3 regions of the Burkholderia sp. BCC0044 genome follow, and region 1 is predicted to be linked to each of the others. Evidence: predicted binding sites of a transcription regulator. Region 1 holds the regulator's gene; each other region holds the start of a gene.
What was found. Region 1 encodes FNR, which switches genes on or off when oxygen is low (the NO sensors DNR and NnrR bind a similar motif). Its sites were predicted from a motif close to TTGATNNNNATCAA; they were not measured.
Positions count from the first base shown of each region.

Region 1 (7,773 bases):
GCGGCGGCGGCGCGACCGCGTCGCCGCGCACGTCGAGCGTGTCGTGGCCCGGCTTGAACGCGCGGCGCAGCGCGTTGATGCCGAACCATGCGAGATACGCGAGGCCGACGTACAGCACCGCGTGGACGAAGGTCGGATAGCGCTCGACGAGCACCGATGCGCCGCCGACGCCCGCGCCGATCAGGATCATGTCGGACACCGCGCACAGCAGCACGATCTTGCCGACGTGCGAGCGCATGATGCCCTGGCGCAGCACGAACGCGTTCTGCGCGCCGATGGTGACGATGAGCGACGCGCACAGTGCGGCGCCGTGGGAAAAAGCAAGCCAGTTCATGATGGGGACAGCCGTGGAAGCAGTAGACGAATCAATCGGGTAGCGCTAGTCTGCGGTCGGCACGGAAATAAGAGAAGCTAAATCACCTAATGCGGATTAAGGAAATCTAATGCTCGACTACGCGTTGCTCGATGCCCTCGCGGCCGTGATCCGGCACGGCTCGTTCGAGCGGGCGGCCAAGGAGCTGAACGTCACGCCGTCGGCCGTGTCGCAGCGCGTGAAGCTGCTGGAGGAGCGGGTCGGCAGCGTGCTCGTCAAGCGCGGGCAGCCGTGTGTCGCGACCACGTCGGGCGCGCTGCTGTGCCGGCATACCGAGCGCGTGCAGTTGCTGGAAGCCGAACTGGGCGGCCGGATGCCCGCCTTGCCGGGCCAGATCGCGAGCGCGTGGCCGACGTTGCGCGTGGCCGTCAACGACGACAGCGTCGCGACGTGGTTCATCGACGCAGTCGGGCCGTTCTGCACGGCGCGCGAGACGCTGCTCGATCTCGTGATCGACGATCAGGATTACACCGCGTCGCGCATCCGCGACGGCAGCGTGCAGGGCGCGGTGACCGCGCAGGCCGAGCCGATCCAGGGATGCCGGTCGGAGCGGCTCGGGCGAATCCGTTATCGCGCGGTGTGCTCGCCGGCGTTCTACGCCCGCTATTTCGATGCGGGGATCACGCGCGATGCGCTGCGCCGCGCGCCGTGCGTGATGTTCAATCCGAAGGATGGGTTGCAGGCGCGTTTCATCCGGCGCGTGACGCGCGCGGATCTCGATCCGCCGCAGCACTGGATACCGCACGTCGCGGGCTATCTGCGCGCATGCGAAACGGGATTGGGATGGGGGATGTGCCCGGACCGGATGGTCGACCGCCAACTGGCGGCGGGTGAGTTGATCGACATGTCGCGCGGGCGCACCATCGACATCGATCTGTACTGGCAGAGCTGGCGTCTGTCGATCGGCTGGCTCGACGATTTCAGCGCGGCGCTGAAGACGCGTGCCGCGCTGTTTCTCGATTGACCGGCGAGGTGATGCAGGCGGCGCGCGCGAGGTGCGCGCCGTGCGATGTCAGACGTGCTGCAGGCCGTCGAAGTCGACGATCTGCACGTGGCGGCCCTGCATTTCGATCAGGCCGCGCTTCTGGAATTTCGACAGCGTGCGGCTGACCGTTTCGAGCGTCATGCCGAGATAGCTGCCGATATCCTCGCGCGTCATCCGCAGGTTGAATTCCGACGGCGAGTAGCCGCGCTTCAGGTAGCGCGACGAGACGTCGAGCAGGAAAGCGGCGACGCGCTCCTCGGCATTCAGCGAACCGAGCAGCATCGTTTGCGACGTTTCGCGCACGATCTGTTCGCTCATCAGCTTGTGCATGCGCAACTGCATCGAGCCGGCTTCCGAGCACAGCGTCTTGAGCGCGCTGTACGGAATCACGCAGACCGAACTGTCTTCCAGCGCGACCGCGGTGCGCGGGTGCGTGTCGTCGCAGATGCCGTCGAGGCCGAGCGCTTCGCCGGCGAGGTGCAGGCCCGTGACCTGTTCGCGGCCGTCATGGCGCGTCGCGACGGTTTTCAGCGAACCCGAGCGCACCGCGTACAGGTTGTCGAATGCGTCGCCTTCGCGGAACAGCGCTTCGCCGCGCTTGACCGGGCGGGCCGCGCAGATGACCGATTCGAGGCGGCTGAGCGCTTCGGGCGCCAGGCCTTGCGGCATGCACAGGTGCCGCATCGCGCACGACGAGCAGTGTGCGGCCTGGCGGGGAGCCCAGCTACCGGCATGGGGCGTGGCGGCGGGGCGGGTGGCGACGGGCGTCAGCATGATCGTTTACTCCGGCGTTGAATCGACGAAATCATTGTCCCACCGCAAGTTGCCGCCGTCGGGTGACAAAACGTCGCGACCGGCCGCGCGTGCCGAACGCCGCTCAGGCAGCCGGCTCGTCGGCGCTGGCGGCCGCCGGGATCAGCAGCACCGGCAGCGTCGCGTGGCGCACGCATTGTTCGGCGATGCTGCCGAGCACGAGGCGGCGGAAGCCGCGGCGGCCGTGCGTGCCGAGCACCAGCAGATCGGCGCCGAACGCTTTCGCACCGTCGAGGATCAGCGACGATACGTCGTTGAGCGACGTCGCTTCGTTCAGCCGCGTTTCGCCTTTCACGCCGGCGGCCTGCATCCGGCTCGCGAAATCCTGCGCGAGCGTGTTGCCCTGTGCGACGAGCTGATCGCGCAGCACGGACGGATCGTAGCCGGGCACGTTGTAGTAGATCGCGGCGTTCTCGACGACGTAGAACGGCTGCAGCTCCGCGCCGTGCGCTTTCGCGAGCGCCAGCGCGGCATCGAACGCATGGCGGGACGTGTCGCTGCCGTCGACGGCAACCAGAATACGCTTGTACATAGTGTCTCCGAGTGGCGGGTTGAAACGAAGTCGGTCGAATGGCCGATGGGGCCGGGCAATGCGCAATGCTGCGAGGCAGAGTAAACCAACGGGCACGATCGTGCAGCGAGGTGCCCGTCATGTCGCACGACCGCGCGGCTCCTGTCGCTGTCGTGCATGGCCATGCACGCGACGCATGCCGCACCGCGCGATGCGTGTCGTATGGATCGGCCGCATCGTCGACGAAAGCGCATGCGTGCGCATCGACGCGACCCGGCACGGCGACCAGGTCGACGCGCCGCACCCATCGCCATTCAATCGCAATCGCGCCGTGGCGCCATGACTTCGGTCAACGCATGTGCGTCGACGCGATGCACGGCATGCATGGCCGAAGATGCGGACGCGCCGAATCGTTCGCTTCGGCACCGCGCGAGCGAGTATCGGCGTGCAGCGCAATCGCCCGCGCCGATTCACCACCATCGACCGATGGCGATTCCCAAACGAACGACCGATTCAAACGCCGCGCGGGCTATCTCGGTACGGCCGTCAACTCGATGACGCGCTCCGGCCGGCGGCCGTGCCCGGGCCAGTACGCGCTGCCGTACATCCGATGAACGGGACCGAACGGCGCATCACCCGCAGTCGGCGTGTCGAAGCCTTTTTCGATCACCATGTAGCCGGCGCGCAACGCGAACGCCGGATGGTTGCCGTCGGGGCGGCTGTCGAATCCGGCGAAGCCGTCGCCGGCTTCCGGCATCGCATTGACGAGCGACGCGTTGCTGCGCGTGACCTGGTCGGGCGAGATGAGCCCGACGCCGGCGAGGCGCGACGCTTCGCGATTCTTGCCGTCGGTGTCGACCGTGCTGTCGTGCGTGTCGTCGTTGTCGAGTTCGATGCTGCGCGGACGCGCACGACCTGTTTGAGCGGAGGATTCCATCGCGGCTCTCCTGGCGGCGACACGCTCCGGATCGAAGCAAATCCCGTTCCGGGCACGACGGGAAAAGGCGCGCGGGCGATCGCCGCGGTCGCGCGACGCGCACTGATTTGTCATGATTTATTTCAGCTAGAAGACGCGTTTTCTACAGAGTATGATTCTTTTCCTGCGAAGCGGCGACAGGGGATGAAGTCTCGCCGCCTCTGCCCGCGCCGGGGCGCCGCAGCACCCTTAAAGACGGGTAGCGAACAACAAAGCAAGGGACTAGAGGTGGCGGATTCATGCAAGCGACTACTGCCTTCACGCACCGCGGTTATCTGTTGAATTGCGCGCCCGCACGCGCCAGTGACGGTTCGTTCAAGCCCTACGTCGTGATCTCCCGATCGAGCGACGGGGAGCTCGTGGCGAACCGGTTTTTCCCGATCGAGCTCCAGTTCAACGACGAAGGCGACGCGATCGCGCACGCGCGCGACTGGGCCGTGCGCTGGATCGACGCGAGCAGCATCTCGATGTGACGCCGCCGCGCGCGAGCGGCGTCGGCCGTCCGGCCGATCCCCGGGGTGCCGCTCCCGGACAAAAAACGCGGTAATCTTGCGGAACCCGTCACTTTATTAGCGGCCGCGCAACCGCGCGCGGCTGCCCGCATTGGCATATGTCGACATCACCCGCCCGTCAGTGGGGCCTCGAAGAAATCGTCGCCGGCTTGCGCGAGTCGCGCGAGGAACTCCATCGCACGCGCCATCCGCGCGGCATCCGCGAACTGCCGTCGCGCGATGCGATCTGCAAGATTGTGACCGGCCTGCGCGCGTCGATGTTTCCGACGCACTACGGCGCGCCCGACCTCACCGACGAAAGCGTCGACTTCTACGTCGGCCACACGCTCGAAAGCACGCTGCGCGTGCTGTCCGAGCAGATTCGCCGCGCGCTGCCGTTCCTGCCCGAGCATGTCGATACGCCGTTCGCCGAGCTCGACGAACGCGCGTTCGAGATCGCGCGCGAATTCGGCCGACAGTTGCCGGCCATTCGTGCGCTGCTCGTCAGCGACATCCAGGCCGCGTACGCGGGCGATCCGGCCGCGCAGCACATCACCGAGATCCTGCTGTGCTATCCCGGCGTGTTCGCGATGATGCACCATCGGCTCGCGCACGCGCTGCACCAACTCGGTGTGCCGCTGCTCGCGCGGTTCATCAATGAAATCGCGCACTCGGCCACCGGCATCGACATCCACCCCGGCGCGCAGATCGGCCCGAGCTTCTTCATCGACCACGGCACCGGTGTCGTGATCGGCGAAACCGCGATCATCGGCGAGCGCGTGCGCGTGTACCAGGCCGTCACGCTCGGCGCGAAGAGTTTCCCGGCCGATGGCGAAGGCGCGCTGGTGAAGGGCAATGCACGGCACCCGATCGTCGAGGACGACGTGGTGATCTATGCGGGCGCGACGATTCTCGGCCGCGTGACGATCGGGCGCGGCTCGGTGATCGGCGGCAACGTGTGGCTCACGCACAGTGTGCCGCCCGGCACGAGCGTCGCGCAGGGCAAGGTCCGCGAGGGCGGCAGCGCCGAGAAGCCGTAACGCGGTGGGCGAATGCGCGGGCGCCGTTCCGCGCAACGCGGCGGATGACGCGCAATGGTTCGGCGGCCGGCCCGCCGTCGGGCGCTACCGGACGTGAGCGGCGCGAAACGCGCTCGATCCGGCGCACGAAGGCAGCGCGCAGCCGCCGTCGTTCATCGAAGCCTCACTCAGTGCTTGCCGTCCGGCGAGCGGTGCTTGTACAGCACGTCCTGATCGACGCGGATCAGGTTCTGGCCCGCATCGACGACGAAATCCACGCCGTTGTACGCATTGCCCGTCAGCAGCAGGATCGCGCTCGCGACGTCGTCGGGGCCCGCGATGCGTGCAAGCGGCGTCGATGCCCGGCTCGCGTGTTCGAAGTCGGCGGGCGTCTGGTCGTCGCTCGGCAGCATCAACCCCGGGAACACCGCGTTCACGCGCAGCACCGGCGCGGACGACAGCGCGAGCATCTGCGTGAGGTTGCCGAGCGCGGCCTTCGCGACCGTATAGCTGAAGTGGTCGCGGTGGAAGTTTTCCTTGATCTTCTGATCGACCACATTCACGACGACGCCCTGCGTGCCGGCCGCGCGGGCCCGTTCGTAGAACGCGCGTGTGAGCAGGATCGGCGCGCGGCAGTTGACGGCCCACGCCTGGTCGAACGCCGCGAGATCGAAGCTCGGGAAATGGTCCTGCCAGAACACCGACGCGTTGTTGACCAGCACGTCGAGACGCCCGAAGCGCGCATAGACCTGGTCGATCAGCGCGGTGATCTGCGCGGCATCGGACAGGTCGGCCTGCAGCGCCACCGAATCGTGCCCGCGCTCGGCCATCGCGCGGGCGGCGGCGTGCGCGGCATCGGCCGACCGGTCGTAGTGCACCGCGGTGCGATAGCCGTGCGCGGCGAAATACTCGGCGAACGCGCGCCCGGCCCGGCGCGCGGCGCCGGTCACGAGCACGACGGGCGCGTGCGCCGTTTGCTTCGTCTGCTCCATCAGGTATTCGTCAGGTTGACCGAGGAAGGATTCGCGACGATCGACAGGAATTCGCGACGCGTCGACGGATCGGTGCGGAACGTGCCGAGCATGCGCGACGTGACCATTTCGACGCCCGGCTTGTGCACGCCGCGCGTCGAGATGCACTGGTGCGCGGCTTCGAGGATCACGCCGACGCCCTTCGGCTGCAGCACGTCGAACAGCGTGTCGGCGATCTGCACGGTCATCTTTTCCTGGATCTGCAGGCGCTTCGCGAACGCGTCGACGAGGCGCGCGAGCTTCGAGATGCCGACGACGCGATGGTTCGGCAGATACGCGACGTGCGCGCGGCCGATGATCGGCACCATGTGGTGCTCGCAATAGCTCTCGAAGCGGATGTCCTTCAGCACGATCATTTCGTCGTAGCCGTCGACTTCGCTGAACGTGCGCGCGAGGATGTCGCGCGGCTCCAGCGCATAGCCGGCGAAGAACTGCTCGTATGCGCGCACGACGCGTGCGGGCGTGTCGAGCAAGCCTTCGCGCGCGGGATCGTCGCCGGCCCAGCGCAACAGCACGCGGACGGCGTCTTCTGCTTCTTCGCGGCTCGGCCGGGTAACGGCCGGCTCGGGCGGTGCGGATTTCTTTCCCTTACCCATCTAGTGGCTCCATCGAAGGCCGCCTGTGGCAGCCGATATCCGGCCATTGTTTCATGCTTTCGCCGGTCGTGTGTGCGGGCCGCCGCGCTCGCTTCTTCACTTCGGCCATTCGTCCTGCTCGTCGTTGAACAGCGACGCGACGACGCCGCGCAGCCACGCGGTGCGCGGGTCGTTGTGGTACTTGCGATGCCAGTGCTGCTTCAGGTCGAAGCGCGGCAGCGCGAGCGGCGGCTCGACCGGCACGATGAACGCGTGCTCGGCCGCATACGCATAGCCGATCGCGTGCGGCACCGTCGCGATCAGGTCGGTGCGGCTCAGGATGAACGGCAGGCTCATGAAGTGCGGCGTCTCGAGCACCGCGCGGCGCTGCATGCGCTGCTTCGCGAGGTATTTCTCGAGCACTTCCTGGCTGCGACCTTCGGCGCGCACCACCGCGTGCCCGCACGCGAGGAACTGCTCGACCGTGAACGGCGGCGTCTGCTCGAACGGATGGCCGCGCCGCATCAGGCAGACGAACCGGTGCGTGAACAGCCGCTGCTGGAAGAAGTTGTTGCCGTCGAGATCGGGGAAGTAGCCGACCGCGAGATCGATCGACCCGGCTTCGAGGCCGCGTCCGACTTCATCGTGCGCGAGCGAGACCGACCGCAGGTTCGCGTGCGGCGCAAGCGTCGCGAACGCCTGCAGCAGCTTCGGCAGGAACACGATCTCGCCGACGTCCGACAGCGCGATCGAGAACGTATGCGTGCTCGCGGCCGGGTCGAAGTCGTGCGGCGCGACGAGGCCGCGCTCGATCTGCGCGAGCGCGTCGCGGGCGGCCGGCAGCAGCGCGAGCGCGCGTGGCGTCGGCTCCATCCCGCGCGACGTGCGCACGAACAGCGGATCGCCGAAGTAGTCGCGCAGCCGGCCGAGCGCCGTGCTCACGCGCGGCTGGCTCACGCCGAGCAGGTCGCCTGCGCGGCTCACGTTGCGCGTGTCGTC
Region 1 is NZ_CADFDO010000003.1:877,689-885,461, reverse strand. It holds gene HWX14_RS20945 (LysE/ArgO family amino acid transporter) at 1-334, opposite strand, end outside; gene HWX14_RS20940 (LysR family transcriptional regulator ArgP) at 444-1,337, shown strand; gene fnr (fumarate/nitrate reduction transcriptional regulator Fnr) at 1,386-2,132, opposite strand; gene HWX14_RS20930 (universal stress protein) at 2,236-2,703, opposite strand; gene HWX14_RS20925 (DUF3005 domain-containing protein) at 3,212-3,619, opposite strand; gene HWX14_RS20920 (hypothetical protein) at 3,898-4,131, shown strand; gene epsC (serine O-acetyltransferase EpsC) at 4,269-5,189, shown strand; gene HWX14_RS20910 (SDR family oxidoreductase) at 5,357-6,160, opposite strand; gene folE (GTP cyclohydrolase I FolE) at 6,160-6,795, opposite strand; gene HWX14_RS20900 (LysR family transcriptional regulator) at 6,892-7,773, opposite strand, start outside.

Region 2 (7,773 bases), on a different contig from region 1:
GGCTTCTCGTCCTTGATCTGCTTGATGAGTTCGACGCCGTTGCGGCCGGGCATCGACAGGTCGAGCACCAGCACGTTGGCGTCCGTGTCGCGCACGAGCGCGATCGTCGAAGCACTGTCCTGTGCTTCGCCAACGACTTCGAAACCGCTTGCGTTCTGCAGAATGTGCCGCAGGCCGTCCCGGACGAGTGCGTGGTCGTCGGCGATGAGTACCCTGATCATGACAGTACATCTCCTTGCTGGATGGCGTGAAGCGGCAATGCCACGGTGATCGCGAATCCCGCTCCCGGCCGGTTGTCGATCGTCACCGTCCCGTCGAGCATGTGCGCACGCTCGCGAATCCCGATCAGGCCGAACGACGGGCGATCGCGCACATCGCGGTCGTTCCCGGGCGCGCCGTGACCGTTGTCGGCAATGCGCAGCATGCAGTAGCCGTCTTCCACTTTCAACGTGAGCGTCACGTTCGTCGCGTCGGCGTGCCGCGCGACGTTGGTCAGCGCCTCCTGCACGATGCGGAACAGCGTGGTCGCGCCGGTGTTGGTGAACGCGGTATCGACCGGGGCGATGTCGCGGTTGACCGTGATGCTGTAGCGGTGCGTGAAATCGTTGACCAGCCATTCGATCGCCGGGACGAGGCCCAGGTCGTCGAGCATCACGGGGCGCAAATCCGCCGCGATGCGCCGAACCGACGCCACGGTCGAATCGATCAGGCGATGCATGCCGCTCAATTGCTCGCGCACGCCGATGTTGGGAGCGACAACGCCCGCGAGCGACAGTTCGACGGCGGACAGATCCATCTTGAGTGCGGTCAGTTGCTGGCCGAGATCGTCGTGCAGCTCGCGGGCGATACGCGTTTTCTCTTCCTCCCGCACGTTCTGCAGATTCGCGGATAGCTCGCGCAATTCCTCTCGTGATTGCTTGACGGCGTTTTCCGCTCGCACCCGCTCGGTGACGTCGCGCAGCATGACCGTGTACAGCTTGCCGGTGCCGTCGCGAATCTGCGAGATCGACGCCTCGATCGGGAATTCCGTGCCGTCGCCGCGCAGGCCGAACAGCACGCGTTGCCGCCCCATCTGCCGTTCCGACACGCCGGTCACGCCGAATTGCTCGACGTGCCGCGCATGCGCGGCACGGAAGCGCTCGGGGATGAAGCGGGCGAGCGGCGCACCGATCGCGTCCATCGCCGAGACGCCGAACACGCGTTCGGCGGCCGGATTGAAGATCACGATCGTCTGGTTTTCGTCGACGGTAATGATGGCCTCCATCGATGACCGGATGATGGCCATCATCCGGACCTCGGTGAGCCGGGTGTCGCCCGGATGTACACCGGCGAGCGAGCCCATCGCGGCGACTCGCCGCACGAGCGCGGCCAGTGTCAGAGACAGCGCGATGCCGGCCAGCAGCACGGCCATCGCGGCGCCGGACATCGCGGCGCGCGGTGCGCTGTAGTGCAGCGTAAGCGGCGTGCCGCCGAACGTCAGCGTATCGGTGTGCTCGAACGTATCGCGCACTTCGACGCCGTCGCCGTCGCCGCCGCCACCAAAGCCACCGGAATACACGGGGGCCGCCGGATCGTCGGCGACGATTTCCGTGTGCAGCCGATCGAGCACGGACGAATCGACGAGTCGCTCGGAATTCAGCGACGCATAAACGTACCCGGTCGCGCTCGCGTGCCGGGGACCGAGCGACGCTCCCTTTTCAGCCTTTGCATAAATCGGCAAGTACAGCGTCAGTTCCGTACGGGCGATCGTCGCACCGGTGCCGTCCTGGATCGCGTTCGCGGCCAGCGCGGCCTTGCCGGTTTCCGCTGCGCGTTGCAGTGCCTGCCGGGTCGACTGATCGTCGATGGCGGCGCTCGGGTCGATTCTTCCGATACTTCGCACGGGCGTCTGCAAGCCTTCCAGATCGAGACCGGCGAGGTAGTCCCGCCACGCTGGCCCGGATTGCGGCGCGGCCAGTGTTGCCGCGAAGCCACGCGCGCCGCGCAAGAGGGCAGCGGCGCCAAGGAGGCTGCGCCGCAGGTCCGCGGTCGCGCGCGTCGCGGTTTGCTCGAACCGGGCCTGGGCGGCTTGCCGGGCCTCGTTCTGCAGTGCACGGGACGCCGCAACCGTAGCAGTCAGACCGAGCGCGAGTGTCAGCAGCGCGGCCGCCATGGCTGCATGGCGGGCGGGCCGAATCCGTTGGGGGGACGGGCCGGCCTTGAAGGAGGGCGCATTCACTGTCATTGCCGTTCATCCTGACGGATTTCGCCGGCGGCTGGCGGGCGGCGGGCCGGACGCGAGGCAAGAAGAGCGGGGCGGGCCGGAACTGTGATGTCGCCCGAAATTGTGCGCGTTTTATCGGCGCTCGCCAATCGGGACCGATGCGTACGGGCGCCGCCGCGCCTGCTTGACCCGTATCAACCGACAGGCGCTCGTCCGGCCCACACTGGCTGGACGAACCAACCGAATTCGAACGGAGGGATGCGCCATGTACCACCGGATCTTCGCGGCAATCGACGACAGCCGCAGTGCGCGGCTCGCCCTCGATGAGGCGATTTCGCTCGCCCGCGAATCGGGCGGCCTGGTCATCGCCATGTGCGTGGTGTCGCAGGCGCGTCGGCTGACTGACGTCGATCGCGGCGATATCGATTCGCGCGGTCCGGCCGGGCTGGACGCGGACCGGGCCGCGATTGCGGTCGCGGACGCGGAAACCGCGTTCCAGCTGTCCGGCGTGCGCGGCATCGCGCAGACGATCGACGCGCGCGGAATGGACGTGTGGGACGTGCTGGCGCGTGCCGCCGCCGGATGCCGTGCGGACCTGATCGTGATGGGCACGCACGGCGGTCGCGGCGTGCGGTGCTCGGCAGCGTCGCCGAGTCGCTGGTGCGCATCGCGGACCGGCCGGTGCTGGTGGTGCGGGAGGGGGCAGGCGCGAGCGCCGGCGTGTTGTGACCGTCCGACACGAGCGGGACAGCCGCAAGCGGCTGCCCCGTTTTCGTTCGCTCAGTGGGACAGCAGCACCGGCACCGTCATCGTCTCGAGGATCGTGCGCGTCGCACCGCCCAGCACGCGCTCATGGGCGCGGGTATGGCTGTACAGGCCCATGACGAGCAGGTCCGCGTGCAGATCGGTCACCCGGTTCAGCAGCGTGCCGCCCACGCCGACCGACCGCTCGCGCGGCGTCGTCGAGAACGACGCGCGAACGCCGTGCCGTTCGAGATACGCGGCGACGTCGACGCCGGCCGGCGTCTGGTCCGGATCGGGTTGGCCGCGGACGACCGTCTCGACGTTGACGAAGCGTGCGCGGGCGAGCAGCGGCAGCGCGTCGGCCATCGCGCGCGCGGCCTCGCGCCCGCCGTCCCAGCCGATCAGCACGTTCTCGCCGAACGTGCGCACGTCGCCCGCATACGGCACGACGATCGCCGGACGGCCGCTGCCGATCACGACGTCCTCGACGAAATGGCGCGCGACGTAGGTCATGCGATCGTCGGGATCCTCCTGGCCGAGCACCAGCAGATCGGCGTGACGTGCATGCAGGATCGCCGCATCGGTCGCATTGCCGGCCGGCGCCTGCCATTCGACGCTGCGCCCGGCGCGTTCGGCGGCCGTCAGGAATCGTTCTTCCGCCTCCTTGCGCCGCTGGTCGCACAGGCGCTCGTAGACGGCCAGCTTCAGCGGTTCGTCGGGCCGACGCAACGGTTCGAAGAGGTCCTGGCAAACCAGGTAGAGGCCGATCAAATGCGCGTTCCAGCGTCCCGCGAGCTGGAGCGCGAGGTCGACTCGCGTCGCACAGCGTTCGCTGTCGTCGAGATGGACGAGCAGGGTCTTGTAGCTCATGACGGCACCTTTTCGGTGGAAGCGGCAGCGACTTCGGCCGACGCCTTCGTTTCGCAGCTCGCCGGAATCATCAGGACCGGGCAACCGGCCTGGCGCAGCACGCGTTCGGCCACGCTGCCGAGGAACATGCGCCGAAAGCCGCGCCGGCCATGCGTGCCCATCACGATCAGATCGGCGTCGATCTCGCCCGCGAGACCGACGATCCGGTGCGGGATGTCTTCGCCTGCCGGCGCGACGTTGGAAATCTGCGGCGTGCCGGCCACGTTGCGCGCCTTCATGCGTCGCGCGGCGTCCTCGGTCACGCGCAATCCTTCTTCACGAAATGAATCGACCAGGATCGACGGATCGTATCCATACATGTCGTAGGCCGGCACCAGGAAATCGACGACGTAGACGGGTGTCAGCCGCGCGCCCGTTTGCGCCGCGAGATCCAGCGCGGCGTCGAGTGCACGGGACGACGTGTCGCTGCCGTCGAGTGCGACCAGAATGTTCGAGTACATGGCATGTCCCTTGAACGGTTGTGGATGAAACCATCATCGGCGCGTGCACGCCGATGGCGCTGATCTGGATCAAGCGTCCCGGTTGCCGCGCAGCACGCCCGCCGGGGGGCGCGCCGCGATCCACGCTTCGTTGGCGGGCTCGACGACCACCGTGACCGCGCTCGACGCGGACGACACGACGTTCGGCCGGGCGGCTCAGTGCGACATCAGCACCGGCAGCGTCATCGACGCGAGCACCGTGCGCGTGGCGCCGCCCATCAGCAGCTCGCGCCAGCGCGGATGGCCGTACGCGCCCATGACGAGCAGGTCGGAACCCGTTTCATATGCGCGCGACAGGAGCGTGTCGCCGACGGACGAGCCGGCGCCATCGATGTCGAGCACGTTCACGTCGTGCGCATGGCGCGCCAGCATCAGCGCGGCATCGGCGGCCGGAATCCGCGTGGCCGCGGCCTCCGAATTGCCGTTGACCACGGCGACGACCGTCGTGCGCTTCGCGTGTTCGAGAAAGGGCAGCGCGTCGTGCGCGGCGCGGGCCGCTTCGCGGCTGCTGTCCCATGCGACGAAAACCCGTTCGCCGATCGACGCGAATTCTCCTGTGTACGGCCAGAACAGCACCGGGCGGCCGGCCGACAACACGAGGTTCTCCGGAAACTGGTCGTCGATGTAGGTCTCGGGATCGTTCGGGTCGCTCTGGCCTGCGATCACCAGGTCGGCGAGACGGGCGGCCCGCGGGACGGCCACGTTCGCGCGCTCGTCCGCGCGAATCCAGGTTGCCGGCACTTTGGCGCGCGCCGTCTCCGCATGGAACAGACGCTCCAGCGCGGCGAGCCGCTCGTCGCGCTGTTCGCGGTGCGCGCGGAAATAGTCGGCGGAGCCGGCCATCACGTAGAACGAATGCGGCTCGGGCGTGTAGACCGCGAACAGCCCGGTGAGATGCGCACCGAAGCGCCGGGCGAGACGCAATGCGAACTCGAGGCGCGAATGCGCGCGGGCGCTGGTATCGAGGTGCACGACCATGCTTTTGTAGCTCATCGGAATCGCTCCATCGACGGGTGATCCGCCAGTGCAATCCAGTCTACGAAGCAGGGTTTCCACGCGCTTGACTCAGATCAACGGCAGCCGCGCGCCACGGTCGCATAGTGAAGTGGACGGCAACTCATTGATCGACAGCGATGAAAGCACTCGTCTACCACGGGCCGGGGCGCAAGGCGCTCGAGGAACGGCCCAAACCGGAACTGCAGTCGCCCACCGATGCGATCGTCCGCGTGACGCGCACGACGATCTGCGGCACCGATCTGCATATTCTCAAAGGCGACGTACCGACCTGCGAACCCGGCCGTATTCTCGGCCACGAGGGCGTCGGCATCGTCGAGCAGGTCGGCGCCGCGGTCGATTCGCTGAAGCCGGGCGATCACGTGCTCATATCGTGCATCTCGTCGTGCGGCCGCTGCGAATACTGCCGCCGCGGACTCTATTCGCATTGCACGACCGGCGGCTGGATTCTCGGCCATCGTATCGACGGCACGCAGGCCGAGTACGTGCGTATCCCGCATGCGGCGACCAGCCTGTACCGGATTCCGGCCGGCGCCGACGAGGACGCGCTCGTGATGCTGTCCGATATCCTGCCGACCGGGTTCGAATGCGGGGTGTTGAACGGCAAGGTGCAGCCGGGGTGCTCGGTCGCGATCGTCGGCGCCGGTCCGATCGGGCTGGCCGCGTTGCTGACCGCGCAGTTCTACTCGCCCGCGCGGGTCATCATGATCGACCCGGACAGCAACCGGCTCGAGATCGCGCGTCACTTCGGCGCGACCGATTGCCTCGATGGCCGTGCCGGCGATCCGGTCGCGGAAGTGATGAAGCTGACCGACGGCATCGGGGTCGATTGCGCGATCGAGGCGGTCGGCATTCCGGCGACGTTCGAGATGTGCACGGCGCTCGTGGCGCCGGGCGGTGTCGTCGCGAACGTCGGTGTGCATGGCGTGAAGGCCGACCTTCACCTCGAGAAGCTGTGGGATCGCAACATCTCGATCACCACGCGGCTCGTCGACACGGTCAGCACGCCGATGCTGCTGAAGACCGTGCGCGCCGGGCGTCTCGATCCGACGCGCCTGATCACGCACCGGTTTTCGCTCGACGATGTCGAGCGTGCGTACGACACGTTCGGCCGGGCCGCCCAAACCCATGCGCTGAAGGTCATCATCGAAGTCGGTTGATCGTCGGCAGGCGAATGACGGGAAACCGGGTGCGCGGCCTCCCGTCGCACGTGTTCAGCATGCCGGGCGGCATGACCGCCGATCAGGACGACAGCGCGGCGGGTTCCTGCGTGCTGCCGGCTTCGATTTCGTCCAGATCGACGCATTGCGCGTAAGTCGGCACCTCGCACGGCCAATGCAGCCGCTCCGAAATGCGCCGACGCATCGCATCCGCGGCAGCGGGTTCGCCATGCGTGACGAACGTTCGCACGGGCGCACACGGCATCGTGCCGAGCCACTTCAGCACTTCCTCGTAGTCGGCATGGGCGGAGAGCGTCGTGATCGACTCGACCTGCGCGCGCACGCGGACGTATTCGCCGTGAATCTTCAGCGTCGGCTCGTGCGCGGCCAGCGCCGCCCCGCGCGTACCGACGGCCTGGTAGCCGACCAGCGCGATCGTGTTGCGCGCATCCGGCGCATAGCGGGCCAGGTGATGCAGCACGCGGCCGCCCGTGGCCATGCCGCTGCCGGCGATGACGACCATCGGGCCATGGTGTTCGGCAATCGCCTTCGACTGATCGACCGTCCGGATCATCGTCGCCGCGTGGCCGAGGGCGTTGGCTTCGGACACGGTCAGCCGGTGTTCGAGGATGTGGTGGCGATAGATTTCGGTCACGTCGGTCGCCATCGGGCTGTCGAGGAACACGGGGACGCGCGCCATGCGGCCGGACGCCTTCAGCCGCGCGATGTAGTGCAGGATCTCCTGCGCGCGGCCGACGGTGAAACACGGCATCACGACGACCCCGCCGCGCGCGAAGGTCGTGTCGAACAGCGTGGCGAGCTCGTTCTCGGGATCCGATTCCGGATGCAGCCGGTCGCCGTACGTCGACTCGACGACCACGAAATCCGCATGCGCGGGCGGCCGCGGCGGCTGCATGATCGGGTCGTGATAGCGGCCGAGGTCGCCCGAGAACGCGAGCACCTTGTGATCCCAGTGCATCACCACGCTCGCCGCGCCGAGGATGTGCCCGGCCGGCAGCAGGCGGAACGCGAGGCCGTCGCCGAGCGCGGTGCATTCGTCGAAGGCGACGGGCGTCAGCAGGCGCAGCGCCCGCTGCGCATCGTCGAGCGTATAAAGCGGCTGCGCCGGATGATGCTTCGAGTAACCGTGCCGGTTCGCGAAGTCGGCTTCTTCCTCCTGCAGCCGCGCGCTGTCGCGCAGCATGATGTCGCAGAGTTCGGCCGTGGCCGCCGTGCAGTACAC
Region 2 is NZ_CADFDO010000004.1:502,926-510,698, forward strand. It holds gene HWX14_RS24965 (response regulator transcription factor) at 1-221, opposite strand, end outside; gene HWX14_RS24970 (PAS domain S-box protein) at 218-2,224, opposite strand; partial or broken gene HWX14_RS24975 (universal stress protein) at 2,469-2,932, shown strand; gene HWX14_RS24980 (universal stress protein) at 2,984-3,817, opposite strand; gene HWX14_RS24985 (universal stress protein) at 3,814-4,317, opposite strand; gene HWX14_RS24990 (universal stress protein) at 4,513-5,349, opposite strand; gene HWX14_RS24995 (zinc-dependent alcohol dehydrogenase family protein) at 5,490-6,530, shown strand; gene HWX14_RS25000 (MBL fold metallo-hydrolase) at 6,613-7,773, opposite strand, start outside.
Region 2: HWX14_RS24985 (universal stress protein) is a predicted target of FNR. The motif match lies at 4,377-4,390, and genes of this name have one in related genera.

Region 3 (7,773 bases), on a different contig from region 1:
GATGCCGAATGCCATTTCTCGAGCGCGAATGCCGAGGGCGGCAGTGCGTACCCAATGGTCGTCTCGACCTGTCTCGACGATCTGACGAAAGCGCGCACCGAAACGCTGAAGGGTTATCTGTCCTGCGAGGAGGGCGACCTCGCGTGCCCGGTGCCCGCGAAGTAACCGTTCGCGCGCGGGCCCGGTGAGCGAGGCCCGCACCACGCCGGCTAGACGTCGTCCGTTACACGTCGTCTGTTACACGTCGTCCGTTTCGTCGAGCAGCTTGTGCCGCATCGCGTAACGCACGAGCGCTGCTTCATGCGGCATCTGCATCTTTTCGAGGATCCGGGTCTTGTAGGTGCTGACCGTCTTCGCGCTCACGCATAGCGCATTGGCGATCTCGGTCAGCGTCTGGCCGGCGGCGATTCGCCGGAACACGTCGAATTCGCGGTCGGACAGCCGCTGGTGCGGCAGCGTTTCGGCCGGCTCGTTCAGGCTCTGCGCGAACTGCTCGGCCATCGCGAGGCTCACGTAGACACCGCCCGACGCCACTTTCGTGACCGCGCCGACCAGCTCCGCGCTCGCGCTTTCCTTCGTCAGATAGCCGGACGCGCCCGCGCGGAACGCCCGCACCGCGTATTGCTGCTCCGCGTGCATCGTCAGCACGAGCACGCGCAGCGCGGGCTTCTCGTCCTTGATCTGCTTGATCAGTTCGACGCCGTTGCGGCCCGGCATCGACAGGTCGAGCACGAGTACCTGCGCGGGCGTCGCCCGCACCAGCGCGATCGTCGACGGGCCGTCGAAGGCTTCGCCGGCCACCTCGAATCCGGTGGCGTTCTGGAGGATGTGCCGCAGACCGTCGCGTACGAGCGTATGGTCGTCGGCGATGAGCACCTTGATCATGTGATGAGCGTGTCCTGTTGAACGGTGGCGAGCGGAAACGCGACGGTGATCGAGAAACCGCGCGCGAGCGCGGTGTCGATCGTCACGGTGCCGCCCAGCATGTGTGCGCGTTCGCGAATGCCGATCAGGCCGAACGACTTGTCCTCGTGGGCCGGACCGCCGGGCGCCGCGCCGCGGCCGTTGTCCGCGACGCGCAGCACGCAAGCGCCTTCCTCGATGTCGAGCCGCAACGTCACGCGTGTCGCGTCCGCATGGCGCGCGACGTTCGTCAGCGCCTCCTGGACGATCCGGAACAGCGTGGTCGCGCCCGTGCTGGTGAACGTGAGGCCGCCCGTTTCGATGTGGCGCTCGACCTCGATCCCGTAGCGGTTCGTGAAATCGTTCGCGAGCCATTCGATCGCGGGCACGAGACCGAGATCGTCGAGCATCACCGGCCGCAGGTCGGCCGCGATGCGGCGCACCGACGCGACCGTCGCGTCGATCAGCCGCCGCATGCCTTGCAGATGCGTCTGCACGCCTTCGTCGGGCTGCGCGCGGCCCGGCATGCGCAGTTGCTGCTCGACGACCGACAGGTCCATCTTCAGCGCGGTGAGCTGCTGACCGAGGTCGTCGTGCAGCTCGCGCGCGATGCGGGTCTTTTCCTCTTCGCGCACGTTCTGCAGGTTCGCGGACAGTTCGCGCAATTCCTCGCGCGATTGCTTCAGCGCGTTCTCGGCGCGCAGCCGCTCGGTGATGTCGCGCAGCATCACCGTATAAAGCTTGCCCGACGCGTCGCGGATCTGCGAGATCGACGCTTCGATCGGGAATTCCTCGCCGTTGGCCCGCAGCCCGAACAGCACGCGCTGGCGGCCCATCTGCCGCTCGGACACGCCCGTCACGCCGAACTGGTCGACGTGTTTCGCGTGCGCCGCGCGGAACCGCTCGGGGATGAAGCGCGACAGCGGCGCGCCGATCGCCTCCATCGCGGACACGCCGAACACCTGCTCGGCCATCGGGTTGAAGATCACGACCGTCTGCTTCTCATCGATCGTGATGATCGCTTCCATCGACGAACGGACGATGCCCATCATCCGCGCCTCGTTGAGGCTGCCGCGGCTGCTCGCGCCGGCATCGGCGCGGCCGCGCAGCAGCGCATGGACGAGCGCCGCGAACCCGAACGACGCGATCAGCCCGGCCGCGAGCACGGTGCCGGCCGCCCGCTGCGCGCCGGTCGCGCTCGGTCGGCCGTCCGCGGAATAGGCGAGCGTCAGCGCGGTGCCGCCGAAATTCAGCACGTCGGTGCGACGCATCAGGTCGGGTGACGCCGACGCTTCGTCGGTCGTCGTCTCGACGCTGGCGATCGCGCGCGGATCGCCGCCGGCGGTCATCCACAGGTCGATCCCGCGTTCCGCGTCGAGCGCGCGCTCGACCAGGCGCCGCGGGCTCAGCGCCGCGAACAGCATCCCGTCGGCGCCGGCTTCGCGCGTGCCGGACGGCGTGGCGGCGGCCAGCCGCGAGGTCGTCACGGGCAGGAACAGCGTCAGGGTGCGGGCGTCGCGGGACGCGTCGTCGTCGGCAAGGTGGACGCCGAGCGCGATATCGCCGGTCCGCAGCGCGCGCATGAGCGGCGCCGCGTCGGACGCGCCGAAGCGCACGACCGGCGAGTTCGAGACGGGGGCGCTGAGCGTCGCTGCCGCGAGCGGATCGGCCGGCAGCGGCTTCGCGCCGGCCAGCGCGCCGCGCGCCGCGGGCGTCAGCGGCGCATAGCCGATCTGCCGGACCGGCGAGCGGCCGCTGTCGAGATCGAGCGTTTCCGCATACCGGCGCCATTGGCCGGGCGTCATGTCCGGCACGAGGCCGAACGCGCCGCGCGCGCCTTCGAGCACGGCGACACCGGCCTGCAGCTCGTGGCGCAGCATCGCGGTCACGTGTGTCGTGCGGCGCTCGAAACGCGTGTGAACGGCGCCTTGCCACTGTTCGCGCACGAGCAGCGCGACGCCGAGCGACAGCACGGCGCCCGCGCACAGCGTAACGACGCCGGCCGCGAACGGCTGGCGTAACATGATCTGGAGGCGCATGGGCCCTCGGGCGTCCCGCGTCGGGGTTCCACTGGCGGTCATTCGATGGCCATTCTGTTGTTCGGGCTGCCCGGGGCACTCGGGCAGCGCGGCAAAACCGGGGGAAACTCGCACCGGCTGCGTGCAACGACTATTTTGAGAATGAAATTGTGCGCGCTTTACACATTTTTTGTAATGGGGTCGGTTGAAATTGCGGCAAACGGCGGGAAGCAACGGGCGCGCCGGCCGCGCTTGACGCGCGTCAACCTGCGCGTCGGCGCGTGGGGCAGACTGTTCGGCAGGCAAGCCGGCACCGGGCCGGCTTGCGGTAACGGGCCGTGGTTGCGCAGTGCGCGACGCGCGCCCGGTCGGAGGAACGGACCATGTACAAGCGGATTTTCGTCGGGCTCGACAACAGCCCGAGCGCGCGTCTCGCGCTGAACGAGGCGATCCGGATCGCCTCGGCGTCCGGCGGCGAAGTGACCTGTGCGTACGTCGTCGAACATCGGCCGCAGCTCGTCGACGTCGACGCCGGCTTCGCGGCCGAGCGCGACGGCGATGTGGCCGCGACCGATGCCGCGACGCCGGTGCTCGACGACGCGAAAGCGGCGCTCGCGCAGCAGCACGTGCGCGGCACGGTGCGCGCGCTCGACGCGTACGGCGAGGACATCGCGACGGTGCTGATGCGCACGGCGGCCGAAGCCGACGCCGACCTGATCGTGATGGGCACGAGCGGGCGGCACGGCCTGCGCAGGCTGTTGCTCGGCAGCGTGGCGGAATCGCTGCTGCGCGCGGCCGACCGGCCCGTGCTGCTGGTGCGGCACGACGAGGCGGGGGCGTCGTCGGCGGCGTAAGCGACGGCGTACGGCGGCTGCCGCTGCGGCACGAGCGCCCGCGCCTGCAGTCGGCAGGATGCCGCGCGGCATCCCGGATGCCTGCGTAAGCGGGCGCGCTACGGCGTCGCGTCGTCCAACACGGCGCGGCGGGCGTCGACGATACGGCTCGCCTGCATGCGGTTGCGCACCGGCGGTTGCATCCCGGCACGCAGTTCTGGCAGCATCGGCCGGTGTCCGCTTGTTCGCCGTGCGCATGGCCGCGGCGATCGACGCAGGGACATCCGGCGGCACCCGGTCGCATGAATCAATCGCGATCGGGCAGCCCGCCGGATGCCGGTTTTCACCCTTACCGACGTCATCTGCCATGCCGATTTCCGCGACCGACCTGATTCGCCAGTTCGACCTGCAACCGCATCCCGAAGGCGGCTATTTCCGTGAAACCTACCGCGCGACCGAGCCGGTCGTGCGTCCGGCCGACGGCGCGCCACGTGCCGCGTCGACCGCGATCTACTACCTGCTCTGCGACGGCGCGTATTCGTCGTGGCATCGCATCCGCTCCGACGAGGTCTGGCATTTCTACGCAGGCGACCCGATCGAAGTATGGGTGCTCGACGCGCGCGACGGGCTGACGATCCACCGGCTCGGCAACCCGCTCACGCATCCGGGCACCGTATTCCAGGCGGTCGTGCCGGCCGGAAGCTGGTTCGGTGCGCGCTGCGCGTCGCCGGAGCACGTCGCGCTCGTCGGCTGCACCGTTGCGCCCGGGTTCGAGTTCGCGGAATTCGAGCTGGCGGATGCGGCCGCGCTGGCGGCCGAGTTTCCCGACTACGCGGAACACGTCGCGCAGCTTGCGCAGCGCTCCGACGTGTGACCGTCGCGGTCGCGTCACGCGGGGCGCAAAGCCCGTGCCGACGGCCCGTGTTCCGCGCGGTCGAGGCCAAACCCGTTTAGAATGCCCCTGATGCACCGGTCGGTCGCGGACATGCCGCGGCGGCCGTTGCGCCGCCGTACCGACGGCCCTGTCGCGCGGCCCGCATGTCTTCCAGGAGCGCCGCCGTGTGGCACTTTCCCATTGCTATTCCATCGTCGCTCGGCCCGTGGGCCGTGTTCGCGAGCGTGTTGATCACGCAGCTCGGCGTGCCGGTGCCGGCCGTGCCGATGCTGATTCTCGGCGGCACGATGGCGGCGATGGGGCAGGCGTCCTGGGTCAGCATGTTCGCGGCGGCGATCGGCGCGACGATGCTGGCCGATTCGCTGTGGTTCTTCATGGGCCGCACGCGCGGCCGGCGCCTGCTGAACGGCCTCGTGCGCTTCTCGCTGTCGCTCGACACGACGCTGCGCTTCGCGCGTAATGTATTCGAAAGGTACGGCGCGCCGCTGCTCGTGCTGTCGAAATTCCTGCCGGGCCTCGGCCTCGTGTCGGCGCCGCTGCTCGGCACGACCGCGATCGGCACCGGCGTGTTCCTGTTCTGGGATCTGGCCGGCGCGTCGCTGTGGGCGGCGTTCTGGCTGATCGGCGGCGCGGCCATTCACGACCAGATCGTCCAGTTCGTGCTGTGGGTGCGCGCGAGCGGCGGCACGATCCTCGACGCGTTCCTCGCGATCTTCATCACGTTCCTGCTGTACCGGTGGGTGCGCCGCGTGCAGTTCCGTCGCTATCTCGCGCAGGTGCGCATCTCGCCGCCGCAGCTCGTCGAGATGATGACGTCCGACGAACCGCCGCTGATCTTCGACGCGCGGCCGAAAGCGATTCGCGAACGCGAGTCGTACCGGATTGCCGGCGCGGTGCCGGTCGATCTCGATTCGCCGGACCTGCTCGACCCGGAAATGCTGAAACGGCCGATCGTCGTCTATTGCGTGTGCCCGAATGAGGCGACCGCGAAGCGGCTCATCGCGAAGATGCAGCGCAAGAAGATGATCCACAACATCCGCGCGCTGAAGGGCGGGCTCGATGCGTGGGAAAAGCACGGTTATCCGGTCGAGCCGCTGCCGGCGGATCTGGATTCGTCGCGGTATTTCGTGCGGCCTGAGCATGGTGGGTTGGAAGGCGAGTATACGGTGCGGGCGACGTTGTCGAAGTGATGCAACCAGCGTTGCAAGTTTCGGCGCTCGATAGCGCATATTTTTCCCCATCTTGATTGATATATTTTCGATACAAGCGAGTTTCGCGGCACTGTCGCCGCTTATCTTGCAATCGTTCGGCTAACAATATCATGAGCACCTGGCCGCGATCGATCGATTGGCGCAGTGCCTAAAACCACGTCGAATTTATCCCAATAAAATCTCATCCCACCTCAGAATTAACAATCTGAAAACATTATAAAAATATAATTCTTCGGAATTTTTTAACCTCTCCGGCTCCGGAGCAGGGAAGGCCGATGCTCCTCGTATCGCATTAATCATTTCTGACAGTGCGCGGTGATTGCTTCTGCTAGCATCGCGCAGTGGATAAGAGGAGACCAATTGCGAGCGCCGTCTCGCAATCGCGACATGCATGAGAGGCGTTGTCGCTCTGACTATCCGTTGCAAGCGCGTTCAAGACCACACAGCGAATTACGTTCGGTCCTATCGACGCTGAATTCAAATAAGACTGCAAGCGGGGCGCAGTGCGCGTCAACGAAGAATGAACGAGAAATGCTATCGGGTGGTGTTCAATCGCGCGCGCGGCGCGATGATGGTCGTTCAGGAAAACGGTAGTTCACCGCATGCAGTCGGGAATTCCAAAGGCGCGAGCGCGCCATCGCGCTTGCGTATCGTTTGGCAGCCGATCGCGATGGCGGCTGCATTGCTGTTTGGCGTGCCGTTATTCAGCTTCGCTCAAATCGCGCCGACTCCGGGCACGAGCACCCGTGTGATCCAGACGCAGAACGGCATCCCGCAGGTGAATATTGCCACCCCGTCAGGCGCGGGCGTGTCGGTGAACACGTACAACCAGTTCGACGTACAAAAACCAGGCGCGATCCTCAACAACTCGCCGACGATCGTGAACACGCAGCAGGCGGGGATGATCAACGGCAACCCGAACTTCGGTGCAGGCCAGTCCGCACGGATCATCGTCAATCAAGTCAACAGCAATGCGCCGTCGCAACTGCGAGGTTACGTCGAGGTCGCCGGCAATCGCGCCGAAGTGATCTTGTCGAACAGTGCCGGTATTCAGGTTGACGGCGGCGGGTTCATCAATACGTCGAGAGCCACACTGACGACGGGCACACCGTACTATGGTGCGGATGGCTCACTTTCCGGGTTCAACGTATCGCGTGGCCTGATTTCCGTCAACGGCGCGGGTTTGAATGCATCGAATGTCGATCAGGTCGATCTGATTGCCCGCGCTGTGCAGGCGAATGCAGCTATTTATGCAAAGAATCTGAACGTCGTCGCGGGTGCGAACCAAGTCAACCACGACACGCTAGCGGCAACGCCGATTGCGGGTGATGGTCCAGCGCCTGCCGTTGCGATCGACGTGAGCCAACTTGGCGGCATGTATAGTAACCGCATCCTGCTGGTGTCGAACGAATTCGGCGTCGGTGTCGCGAACGCCGGGACGATCGCTGCACAAGCAGGCGACCTGACGCTGCAATCGAACGGCCAGCTCGTACTCACGGGCAAGACGACTGCGAGCGGAAATCTCACCGCAACCGCAAACACTGTTCAAAACAGCGGCACGACGTATGCGCAACAGAGCGCAAACGTTTCAGCAGCCGGTACGTTGTCGAACAGCGGCACGCTCGCCGCACAGCAAAATACGACGGTCAGCGCAGGCAGCATCAATTCGACCGGGACGCTCGGCGCGGGGGTAAATAACGATGGTTCCGCCGGGAAAAGTGGCGATCTGAATCTGTCGAGCACTGGCCAATTGACGGCGACCGGGCAGAACGTTGCGGGTGGGAGCGCGTCGATTTCAGGTGCTGCCGTGAGCCTCGCGGGTAGCCAGACGGCCGCGAACGGTAACGTGTCGCTGAACGCAAGCGCCGGGGACTTGAACCTCTCGAATGCGACAACAAGTGCGCAGGGCGCTC
Region 3 is NZ_CADFDO010000002.1:937,827-945,599, reverse strand. It holds gene HWX14_RS12780 (lysozyme inhibitor LprI family protein) at 1-165, shown strand, start outside; gene HWX14_RS12775 (response regulator transcription factor) at 238-885, opposite strand; gene HWX14_RS12770 (PAS domain S-box protein) at 882-2,984, opposite strand; gene HWX14_RS12765 (universal stress protein) at 3,305-3,775, shown strand; gene HWX14_RS12760 (cupin domain-containing protein) at 4,122-4,628, shown strand; gene HWX14_RS12755 (DedA family protein/thiosulfate sulfurtransferase GlpE) at 4,814-5,839, shown strand; gene HWX14_RS12750 (hemagglutinin repeat-containing protein) at 6,381-7,773, shown strand, end outside.
Region 3: HWX14_RS12765 (universal stress protein) is a predicted target of FNR. The motif match lies at 3,174-3,187, and genes of this name have one in related genera.